3 regions of the Paraglaciecola aquimarina genome follow, and region 1 is predicted to be linked to each of the others. Evidence: predicted binding sites of a transcription regulator. Region 1 holds the regulator's gene; each other region holds the start of a gene.
The links. The regulator sigma-54, encoded in region 1, starts transcription at its own class of promoters, with help from an activator protein. The targets are predictions, from matches to a motif close to GTTGGCACGNNNNTNGNNT.
Positions count from the first base shown of each region.

Region 1 (3,228 bases):
TGAGCCTGATCGTCCGCTGATAATTATGAGTTTCATTTAGCTCATTACCTCAAATAATTCCTGATTAGTTTTGGCGTCTCGTATTTGTTGCAAGGTGTCTTTGTTGGTTAATTTCTGTGCGATAGCAGATAACGTACCTAAGTGCTCACTTGCCTGTTCTTCTGGTACTAAAATAGCGATGAAAATATCAACAGGAAGGTTGTCTATTGCATCATAGGGAATAGGCGATTCGCTGGTGACGACTATTGCTAAAACGTTTTCAAGGCCTTTTAAGCGGCCATGAGGTAACGCAATACCGTTACCAATACCAGTGCTGCCCATTTTTTCTCTGGACATTAAACTCGCGAGTATTGTGCCTTGATCGATGTTAGTCACAACTTGAATGGCGGTTTGACTGATGAGTTCAAGTATTCTTTTTTACTACTGCCCTGAACTGCACAAAGTGTGCAGTCAGGATGGATAATGCTTTTTAATTCCATTACAGCCTCTAATGCTTGGTGTTAATGGCGTTTGACTTTTTCCTTATGTTTAATCACTTGACGATCAAGTTTATCGATTAAACCATCTATTGCTGCATACATATCTGAGTGCTCAGATGTTGCAAACACCTCTGATCCGCTGAGGTGAACGGTAGCTTCGGCTTTTTGATTCAGCTTCTCTACATTTAATATAACGTGCACATTATTAATGTGTTCAAAATGTCGCTCTAACTTAGTGAATTTAGTGTCTACATAGTTTCTTAAAGAATCTGTAATATCTACGTGATGACCAGTAAGGTTAATTTGCATATTGCCTATTCCTTCTAAATTTCGCCTACAACAGGCTTTTACGTTGGTTAGATGGGGGGATCAACAATGATTCCCGGTACTTTGCTATTGTCCGCCGTGCCACTTTAATACCTTGGTCGGCCAACAATTGAGCAATTTTACTGTCGCTTAGTGGTTTGCTAGGCTTTTCAGCAGCGACTAGTTTTTTGATCAATGCCCTTATGGCAGTTGATGAGCATTCTCCGCCTGCGTCTGTGGCTACATGGCTAGAGAAAAAATACTTAAGTTCAAAAATGCCTCGAGGTGTATGCATGTACTTCTGGGTGGTAACCCTTGAAATAGTTGACTCATGCATATCTACCATTTCCGCTACATCGTTTAACACCATTGGTTTCATCATTTCCGGGCCGTGCTCAAAAAAGCCCATTTGTTGCTGCACTATACAATTAGACACTTTAAGTAGCGTTTCGTTGCGGCTTTCCACACTTTTTATAAACCACTTAGCTTCTTGTAGATGAGATCGAATAAATTGGCCATCAGAACTGTTTTTAACGTTCTTGCTCATGGCTGCGTATTGTTGATTAACATTTAGTTTGGGCAGGCTGTCTGGGTTTAACTCTACGGCCCAGCGACCATTCTTTTTACTCACCGATACGTCTGGAATGACATATTCTGGCTCACCGGTTACAACCGCTGTGCCCGGGCGTGGATTTAAGGTTTGCAACAAGCGCATGGCTTCACGTAGTTCATCTTCTTTCAATCGAGTTTTACGCATGAGCGTACGATAGTCTTTACTACCAATTAGATCACAATAGTCGGTGATCAGCATTTTGGCTTCTTCAAGCCAAGGGGTGTCGGCAGCAAATTGCTTAAGCTGAATCAATAAACACTCTTGCGCGCTTCTGGCGCCAGAGCCAATAGGATCGAGCATTTGAATACGTTTTAGAACAACTTCTACTTCATCCAGTTCAATTTCTTCGTCATCCATACTCGCCAGTACTTCTTCAGTACTAATGGTTAGATAGCCGCCTTCATCGATCGAATCTATTATGGCTACGGCAATGGCTTGGTCTGTGTCACTGAAATGGGTTAGGCGTACTTGCCAAAGCAGATGATCTTGAATATTGTCGGTGGTTTCACCTTGGAATACTTGGTCGTCGTCCATTGCTGGGCCTGAGCTACTAGAGGTAGACGGGGCCGGTGCCGATGATGCGCTTAAATATTCATCCCAGGTACTGTCTAAAGGCAAATCTTCAGGAATATCATTGTTTTGTAAGGCATCACCAGACTCTATATTATCGACATTAACTTCCGCCGTGTCATTCGCACCATTTGCGTCATGATTGGTTTCTAATGCCTTGTCACCACCTGTATTATCTACTTGTTCATCAACTTCAAGCAGAGGGTTAGAATCAAGTGCTTCTTGTATCTCTGTTTGCAGGTCAAGTGTAGACAATTGCAGAAGCTTAATTGCTTGCTGCAACTGTGGTGTCATTGTGAGTTGTTGGCTAAATTTTAATTGTAAAGAGGGTTTCATTTACTTCTTATACTTATTTCTGTTGATATCAGCCGAGCTAATCGAAGGCCTAACTATAGCCTGAATTGCTCACCCAGGTATACATCTCTTACACGTTGATCACTTAAAACTTCTTCGGCAGTACCCGATGCTATCAGTTCACCATGGCTAACAATGTAAGCTTTTTCACATACGTCTAGCGTTTCCCGTACATTATGATCAGTAATTAATACACCAATTCCTCGATCACGCAAATGTTGAATGATTTTTTTTATGTCGTTTACTGAAATAGGGTCAACACCGGCGAAAGGTTCATCTAGTAAAATAAACTCAGGATCAGCTGCTAAAGCGCGAGCAATTTCTACTCGTCGGCGTTCACCACCAGACAAACTCATACCTAAGCTGTTGCGAATATGGTTGATATTAAACTCGTCGAGTAATGAATCGGCTTGTTGCTCTCTTTGTTCTTTAGATAGTTCCTTGCGCGTTTGCAATATCGCCATCAAGTTTTGATAAACCGTGAGTTTTCGGAATATAGAAGCTTCTTGAGGTAAATAACCAATGCCTTGGCGCGCACGAACATGCATCGGCTCTAACGTCAGTGCCTGTTGATCGATATAAATTTCACCTTTGTCTAGAGGAACTAGACCCACGATCATATAAAAAGTGGTCGTTTTGCCTGCGCCATTTGGACCCAATAAACCTACTATTTGTCCAGTTGAAACTTCTAGGCTGACATCCCGTACAACTTGCCGAGATTTATAAGATTTAGCTAAATGTGTGGCTTTTAATTGGGCCATTAAGGTTGTGATTCCTGTTGTTTGGCGGCGTTACTTTCAGAAGTAGATTCAGGTTGGAATATCGTGATAACACGGCCACTTTCTTGATTGTTACCTTGAGCGATAATTTGTTCAAGCTCCATATTAAACAATATTGAATTTCCTT
Region 1 is NZ_JAWDIO010000002.1:243,602-246,829, reverse strand. Features, by position in the region: partial or broken gene rapZ (RNase adapter RapZ) at 1-36, opposite strand, end outside; partial or broken gene RS130_RS01860 (PTS sugar transporter subunit IIA) at 37-479, opposite strand; gene hpf (ribosome hibernation promoting factor) at 501-788, opposite strand; gene RS130_RS01850 (RNA polymerase factor sigma-54) at 814-2,304, opposite strand; gene lptB (LPS export ABC transporter ATP-binding protein) at 2,358-3,083, opposite strand; gene lptA (lipopolysaccharide transport periplasmic protein LptA) at 3,083-3,228, opposite strand, start outside.

Region 2 (3,228 bases), 2.5 Mb from region 1:
GTTGCTTTGGTACGAGCGATGGCTGACAGCCCAGAACTATTGTTGTTAGACGAGCCTTTTTCGAGTTTAGATAGTGAACTTCGTGAAGGACTCGCTCGTGAATTAAGAGCTATTTTAAAATATGCCAATGCGACCGCTTTGATGGTGACTCACGATCAAGCTGAGGCATTTGCTATGGCGGATGTGATTGGGGTTGTTAATCAAGGGCGATTGTTACAATGGGCAAGTGCTTATGCATTGTATCATAGGCCGGCGGATAGGTTTGTCGCCAACTTTATAGGTGATGGCGTGTTTATGCGGGCTAGAGTGAATAACAATATGCAATTGGTCAGTCATTTAGGGGTTTTTCCGATTGATGCGTCTTTTGGCTTTAATGAAGGTGATGAAGTCGAGTTTCTTGTTCGTCCTGATGACATTGTGCACGATGACAATGCAGCTAATCATGCTCAAGTGATGAACCGATCGTTTCAAGGTGCCCATATGTTGTACGAACTAGCACTACAAGATAGTGCTCAGCAGAGGGTGTTGTGTTTGGCGCCAAGTCACCATGATCATAAAATAGGTGAGAATATTGGGATCAGGTTAGATCTTGAACATATGATTGTATTTTCTGTCTAATGCCACATATTAAATATTTGGTCAGTCGCGATACAATTAAATAGGTGGAATAAATGATTGCCAGTATTCAAAATTGGTTTAAAGAGCAGTTGAAAATAGAAGAACATCATCCCGGGCATACCTTAGAATTGGCCACCGCGGTGCTGTTTTATGAAGTGATGCGGGCCGATAATAAGTTTGAAAATAGCGAGCAAGTGATGTTTCGGCAGCGGTTGGAAAAGCACTTTTCACTTAGCCCTGAACAACTCGACATATTATGTTCAAATACGCAGGAATATGCGGAAAATGCTGTCGACTACCAACAGTTTACACGAGTATTGAATCATACTTACAATGGGCAGCAGAAAGTGCAGATCCTTGATTCATTATGGACCATTGCTTTTTCAGATAAAGTACTGAGTCCGAGTGAAGAATACACCATCCGCAAAATAGCTGATTTATTGTACATTCCTCATACACAATTCATTCAAAGTAAGCTATCAAATAATCTCGAATAGAGTAGGTGTATGCCTTTAGGTACAGTCTAGCCTTCTGATCGTATGGGTTAACCTGAACTCGGGAGAAGTTGGGCCTCTTGATAACGCTCTTTTTGCTTCTATCGGCGTTAGGGTTGCTAGTTATCGCCCGCTAATACGTACTAAAAATCGCCTTGCTATACACCAAAAATCTCGTTACCGAGTAACATTTAGGCGAGGTTAAGTATAGCAGGAGCATATTTTTAAGTGTTTGAATTGTCTGTAAATTTCTATTTCAGATGACGCTCATTATCCTAGTTCAGCTTGACTACATTTATTGTAGATAATGACTGTCTTTCATTGGCTACGTAATGCCAAGCTTTCCAACGGTGATTAACAAGCTATTATCTTGTTTTGTTTCTATGTTATTGAATTTAAATGATAAATAATAGTTGGCACGAAGGATGTAATGGAGCCTTTTGTAATCACATTTACTTGGGTGGTTCTCAAGTTAATACATGGATGGAATGTGGTGAAGGAAGTGTTTCACTGGGATAGCGACAATGGCGTTTGTTGGCATAGTGAAACTTTCCTTGTTCAGTATGCTCATTTGAACACTAGGCAAGGAAGCCGTTTTTAATTTTATGAAAAGGGAAATGTGGATGACAACTTCTAGCATTGCGATAACAGCCATTTTGACAGCGTTTACTAGTTTTTCTAGTCTAGCCGGGGATGATGAAGCATTAATCGATAAGTTTGACCTTGACCAAGATGGTCAAATAAGCATAAAGGAAGCGGTGGCTGAGCCTCAACTATTGGCTGCTTTTGGCAAAATTGATACCGATGGGAATGGTGTTATTACCAAACAAGAGTTAAGCAAAAGTGGTTTTAGACTAATTAGATTTTGAGGTTTAGGCTATTCCACAACAGTGGTAAGCTATTGACTGTAAACTATTTATGATGGAAGTGTTATGCAGTTAAATTCTTTACGACAACTGACTTTTGTTAGCTTTGTCGTAGTGCTTGTACCCTTAGCTGCACTAGTAGGCTATAGCCAATATACTTTGACCAATATCGCCGAAGTTACCTCAAGCGAAGCAGAAAAATCAATCGCTGTTATTAGAACGCTAAATAAAATGGAGCGTTTAGCGTTTGATATAGAAAGGTTAGTCAGGCAATTTACAATCGTTAACAAGCCGACCTTAATGAATTTGATTGCTGAAAACACTAAGCGATTTTCGTCGCAACAACGTGTTATCTGTCAACTGCTAAGTGATCAGCAAAACTGTACAAATTTGACCAGCAGAATAGGCTGGATCAAGCAAGTTACGCCTCAAGTGGACCCTCTATTATTAAATGCTCAGTTGGCCGATTTCTCGCAAAATTTGAATGAGGTTAGTGTGCAAGTGCATGGGTATTTAGATACGCACGTGCAGAAACAGCAAAGTTATGTTCGTTCAGTGCAACAAAATCAATTTTGGTTGACAGGCTTATTGTTGTCTACATCAATTCTGTTGATTTTATTTGGTGCTAGGACGATTTTGAAACCCATAGAAAAAATAGAGCAAGTGATTGGGGCCATCGCTAGGCAGGCGAGTTCTCTACCTATTATTTCCAGCTCTGGGCCTAAAGAGCTGATAGTAGTTGAGCATCAACTGCACAATTTAGCGTCTCGGTTGACGCAACTAGAAAAGCTAAGAACGGCGTTACTACGCCACGCTTCTCACGAATTAAAGACTCCATTGGCAAGTATTAAGGAAGGGTGTTCTTTGCTAACCGAACAAGTTGTTGGCCCCTTGAATGTTGAACAAAAAGAAGTGATGTCATTGTTGAACAGCAGTACCGATAGACTCAATCAACTCATTGTTCAGTTATTGGATTACAACTTATTGTTGCAGCAAGCCAACCCTAAATGGGAATTAGTTGATACTAAGCGTTTGTTTGCTGAGTTTGTTACAGAAAATAGCTTAGCGCTAAAGCAACATGACCATAAACTGGACATGAAGATAGAGGTACAATCCATTCTTACTGATGTACAATTATATCGTCGGATCCTCGATAATCTGATGTCTAATGCTATTGCTCACGGTATTAAAGGACGACCTATTACTATTCATTTATATCAATTAGATAATACGTATGTGTTAGATTTTGC
Region 2 is NZ_JAWDIO010000002.1:2,712,450-2,715,677, forward strand. Features, by position in the region: gene RS130_RS13455 (ABC transporter ATP-binding protein) at 1-618, shown strand, start outside; gene RS130_RS13460 (tellurite resistance TerB family protein) at 672-1,115, shown strand; gene RS130_RS13465 (EF-hand domain-containing protein) at 1,736-1,981, shown strand; gene RS130_RS13470 (sensor histidine kinase) at 2,045-3,228, shown strand, end outside.
Region 2: a site for sigma-54 is predicted at 1,525-1,543, ahead of RS130_RS13465 (EF-hand domain-containing protein). Genes of this name have one in related genera too.

Region 3 (3,228 bases), 2.5 Mb from region 1:
CCTCTCGGGCGCGAGTCGCCACACTGACTCCGTCGGCAATAGTGGCTACTGCGCCTTTTGATTCAAGGTCATGATCTTTGGGCAAAAAAGCGGCGAAGGCGTCTTGATTTTCAGCTTTCGGCCCTTGACTGGAAAAACCGCCGAATTCTAACTTTAGTTTTTCCAATGCTCACTTCTCATAATCTTATTGATACCGAACTAGCTTAGAACTAGGTAACGTTAATGAGTTCTACACTACCATCTTCACGTACTTCAGTCATAGTACCACTTGGCTCTTTCATAAATAACAAGGCAATAAACCCTAAAATCGCGGTGCCTGCAATCACTAAGAAAAAAGTAGAGGTATCAACGAGAGAATAAACAGTTAAGTAAACAACTGCGCCAACGTTACCATATGCTCCGGTCATTCCGGCAATTTGCCCTGTCAACCTACGTTTAATTAGAGGTACTGCCGCAAATACAGCCCCCTCGCCTGACTGCACAAAGAACGAACAAGCCATGACCGCTAGCACTGCCAACCAGATTGGCCAACTTGAATCAATTAGACTCAAACAAAAATACCCTACTGCCAAACCCGCCGTTAAAATGAGTAAGGTCTTCTTACGGCCAAACTTGTCTGATATTAAACCACCGTCAGGGCGCGACATTAAATTCATAAATGCGTACATGCCGGCTAACAAACCGGCTGTTGCCATACTTAGTTCAAATGTTTCTGCAAAAAAGGCAGGTAACATTGAAATAACTGCTAGCTCTGAGCCAAATGTCGCAAAATACAAAATATTTAATACCGCAACTTGTTTAAACGAGTATCGATGTACTTCTGCCACCGGCGTGACAAATATGTCTTTATTCACTTTATAGGTAGCGTAGCAATCGTAAATATAAAGTGCTGCTAAACCAAGATACACGCCTAGAACCACGGTTTCACTTAACAGCGATACTCCTTGCGGAGATAGTTTCCAGTTTAACAATGCTAACGCTAAATACATGGGTGTTTTCATTATCAACAATAAGTAGAAATCGCCAACACTCGTCACTTCCATGCCGCCCAGATTCTTAGGGCGAAAATACGTCGAACCTTTTGGCGTATCGGTAGTATTTTTATAATACACAAAACTAAAGACTAAACTCATTACGCCTGTAATGCCGACAGCATAACGCCACCCATCTTCACCACCAAACATCAATGCTATGGTTGGTAAAGTAAAAGCGGCGGCAGCCGAGCCAAAGTTACCCCAGCCACCGTATACACCTTCAGCAGTGCCGAGTTCCTTTGGAGGAAACCACTCACTTACCATACGGATACCCACAACAAAACCTGCTCCAATACACCCTAACGCAAAACGGGCGATCAATAATTGGCCAAAACTGTCGGCTAACGCGAAGGCGAAACAGGGAATAGAACAAATAGCCAGTAAGCTGGAATACACTAACCTAGGTCCAAACTTATCGGTCAATGCGCCAATAATGACCCGCGCGGGGATGGTTAACGCCACATTAATAATCAACAGCGTTTTCCATTCACTTAAGGTCAAGCCGACACCATCAACAATTGCCCCTTTTAGCGGGGCCATATTGAACCACACAACAAACGTAATAAAAAATGCCATCCAAGAAAGATGCAGGGTTTTCATCTTGCCAGTGAAAGAGAGTAAATTAAATTTTTCAACACTCATTATATTTAGAGCCTTTTATGTTTTTAGAATGCGCAAGCTAAACTGACTAGCCATTCCTACCTATATATTTGCCAAAAAAAACCCACAAACATTTACCTATAAGTAAAGGTTTGTGGGCTACATTGCCAGTCCATACTAAACACAACGTTGTGTTAACTATGACCAATTTTTTCAATAAAAATGTTAGAACGAGTTTTGCAACTGTTTGTAATTAAATGCCAGTGTACATCGAGTTGAACTGCACAAAATAAAGCACAAATAATGCCACTACGTTTTTACACTTAATATCAATCACTTAGACAGTTAGCAAATATCAACATTGTCATTTTCACCACCATAAGAGTGCAGCAACGCACTGATGCAGTGCTAATTAGCTCCCTAATAGGGTCGTAGCACAAACACATTGACAACTAAATTTATCCTAAAAATTACGCACACTTTGTTTGCCTGCTCGTTCCTTTCCAGCACACTATTTTGCCAGTCGACAGATGCTCGGCAAACCAGCATTCGTGCGCTCTTTGTTGCAATGGATAAGCCGTTAAATTTCAAGCTAAATTATCTATTAGTACACACTTATTAACGTTTCATAACAACGAAGCCTATATCATTTGGGTTGTTAGTATGGCCTAATTACTTTCACCTACAATAAACAAAAAACTCGTCGCTATGGTTCAATTCAACAACTCAATAGAGTGATGAAATAGAGTGGCGAAATGATTCATTGACCTTAAGCAAATCAAATAGGATCGCCTAATGATAGATAAAGTATTACATGATTTTTTAATCGTATGGGCCACTATTGATCCAATCGGCACTATGGCGCTTTTTGCTGGTCTCACTGCCACCTATTCAGCCAAGGAACGACGAAAAACCGCATATAAAACAGTTCTGTACGCTACGCTAATTTTGCTTGGAGCAATACTGGTTGGACAACTGCTACTCGGTGCTATGGGGATTAGTTTGCTTTCATTTCAAGTGGCTGGAGGGATTATTCTTTTCCTATTTGGCTTACAAATGGTTTTTTCAAATGGAGCACCTGACAACAAGATTGAAGCCAAACATGATATTTCAGTATTTCCCTTGGCGATCCCAGCCACGGCTTCACTATAGGTGCAATACTGGCCGTCATTCTAATAACTGATAATCATGTGTATACCATAGAAGAACAAATTTACACATCTGCTACGGTACTGGCAGTTCTCCTTATCACACTTATTTTACTGCTGTTTTCTGGTGCCATTATTAGACTAATTGGCATGGGAGGAGCGTCCCTTCTGACCAGAATTATGGGCATGATTTTGGCTGCATTGTCGGTGGAATTTATAATGGAAGCGCTTGGTATTGAAAAATGGGTAAGTGCAGGCGTATAATTTTTGAGCAACATTTGTACGCCCCCCAGAACAACTTACTCTGATTTAAGGATAGAAAATGTCATATATAGATGGGTTTGTAGCAGCTGTACCGAATGAAAATAAAACGCTTTTTATTCAACACGCTAAGATAATGGCCGCTGTTTTAAAGCAGTATGGTGCGTTAAAGGTAGTCGATACGT
Region 3 is NZ_JAWDIO010000002.1:2,775,508-2,778,735, reverse strand. Features, by position in the region: gene RS130_RS13805 (bifunctional protein-serine/threonine kinase/phosphatase) at 1-166, opposite strand, end outside; gene RS130_RS13800 (NarK family nitrate/nitrite MFS transporter) at 210-1,676, opposite strand; gene RS130_RS13795 (MarC family protein) at 2,430-2,786, shown strand; gene RS130_RS13790 (MarC family protein) at 2,825-3,046, shown strand; partial or broken gene RS130_RS13785 (DUF1428 domain-containing protein) at 3,105-3,228, shown strand, end outside.
Region 3: a site for sigma-54 is predicted at 1,734-1,752, ahead of RS130_RS13800 (NarK family nitrate/nitrite MFS transporter). Genes of this name have one in related genera too.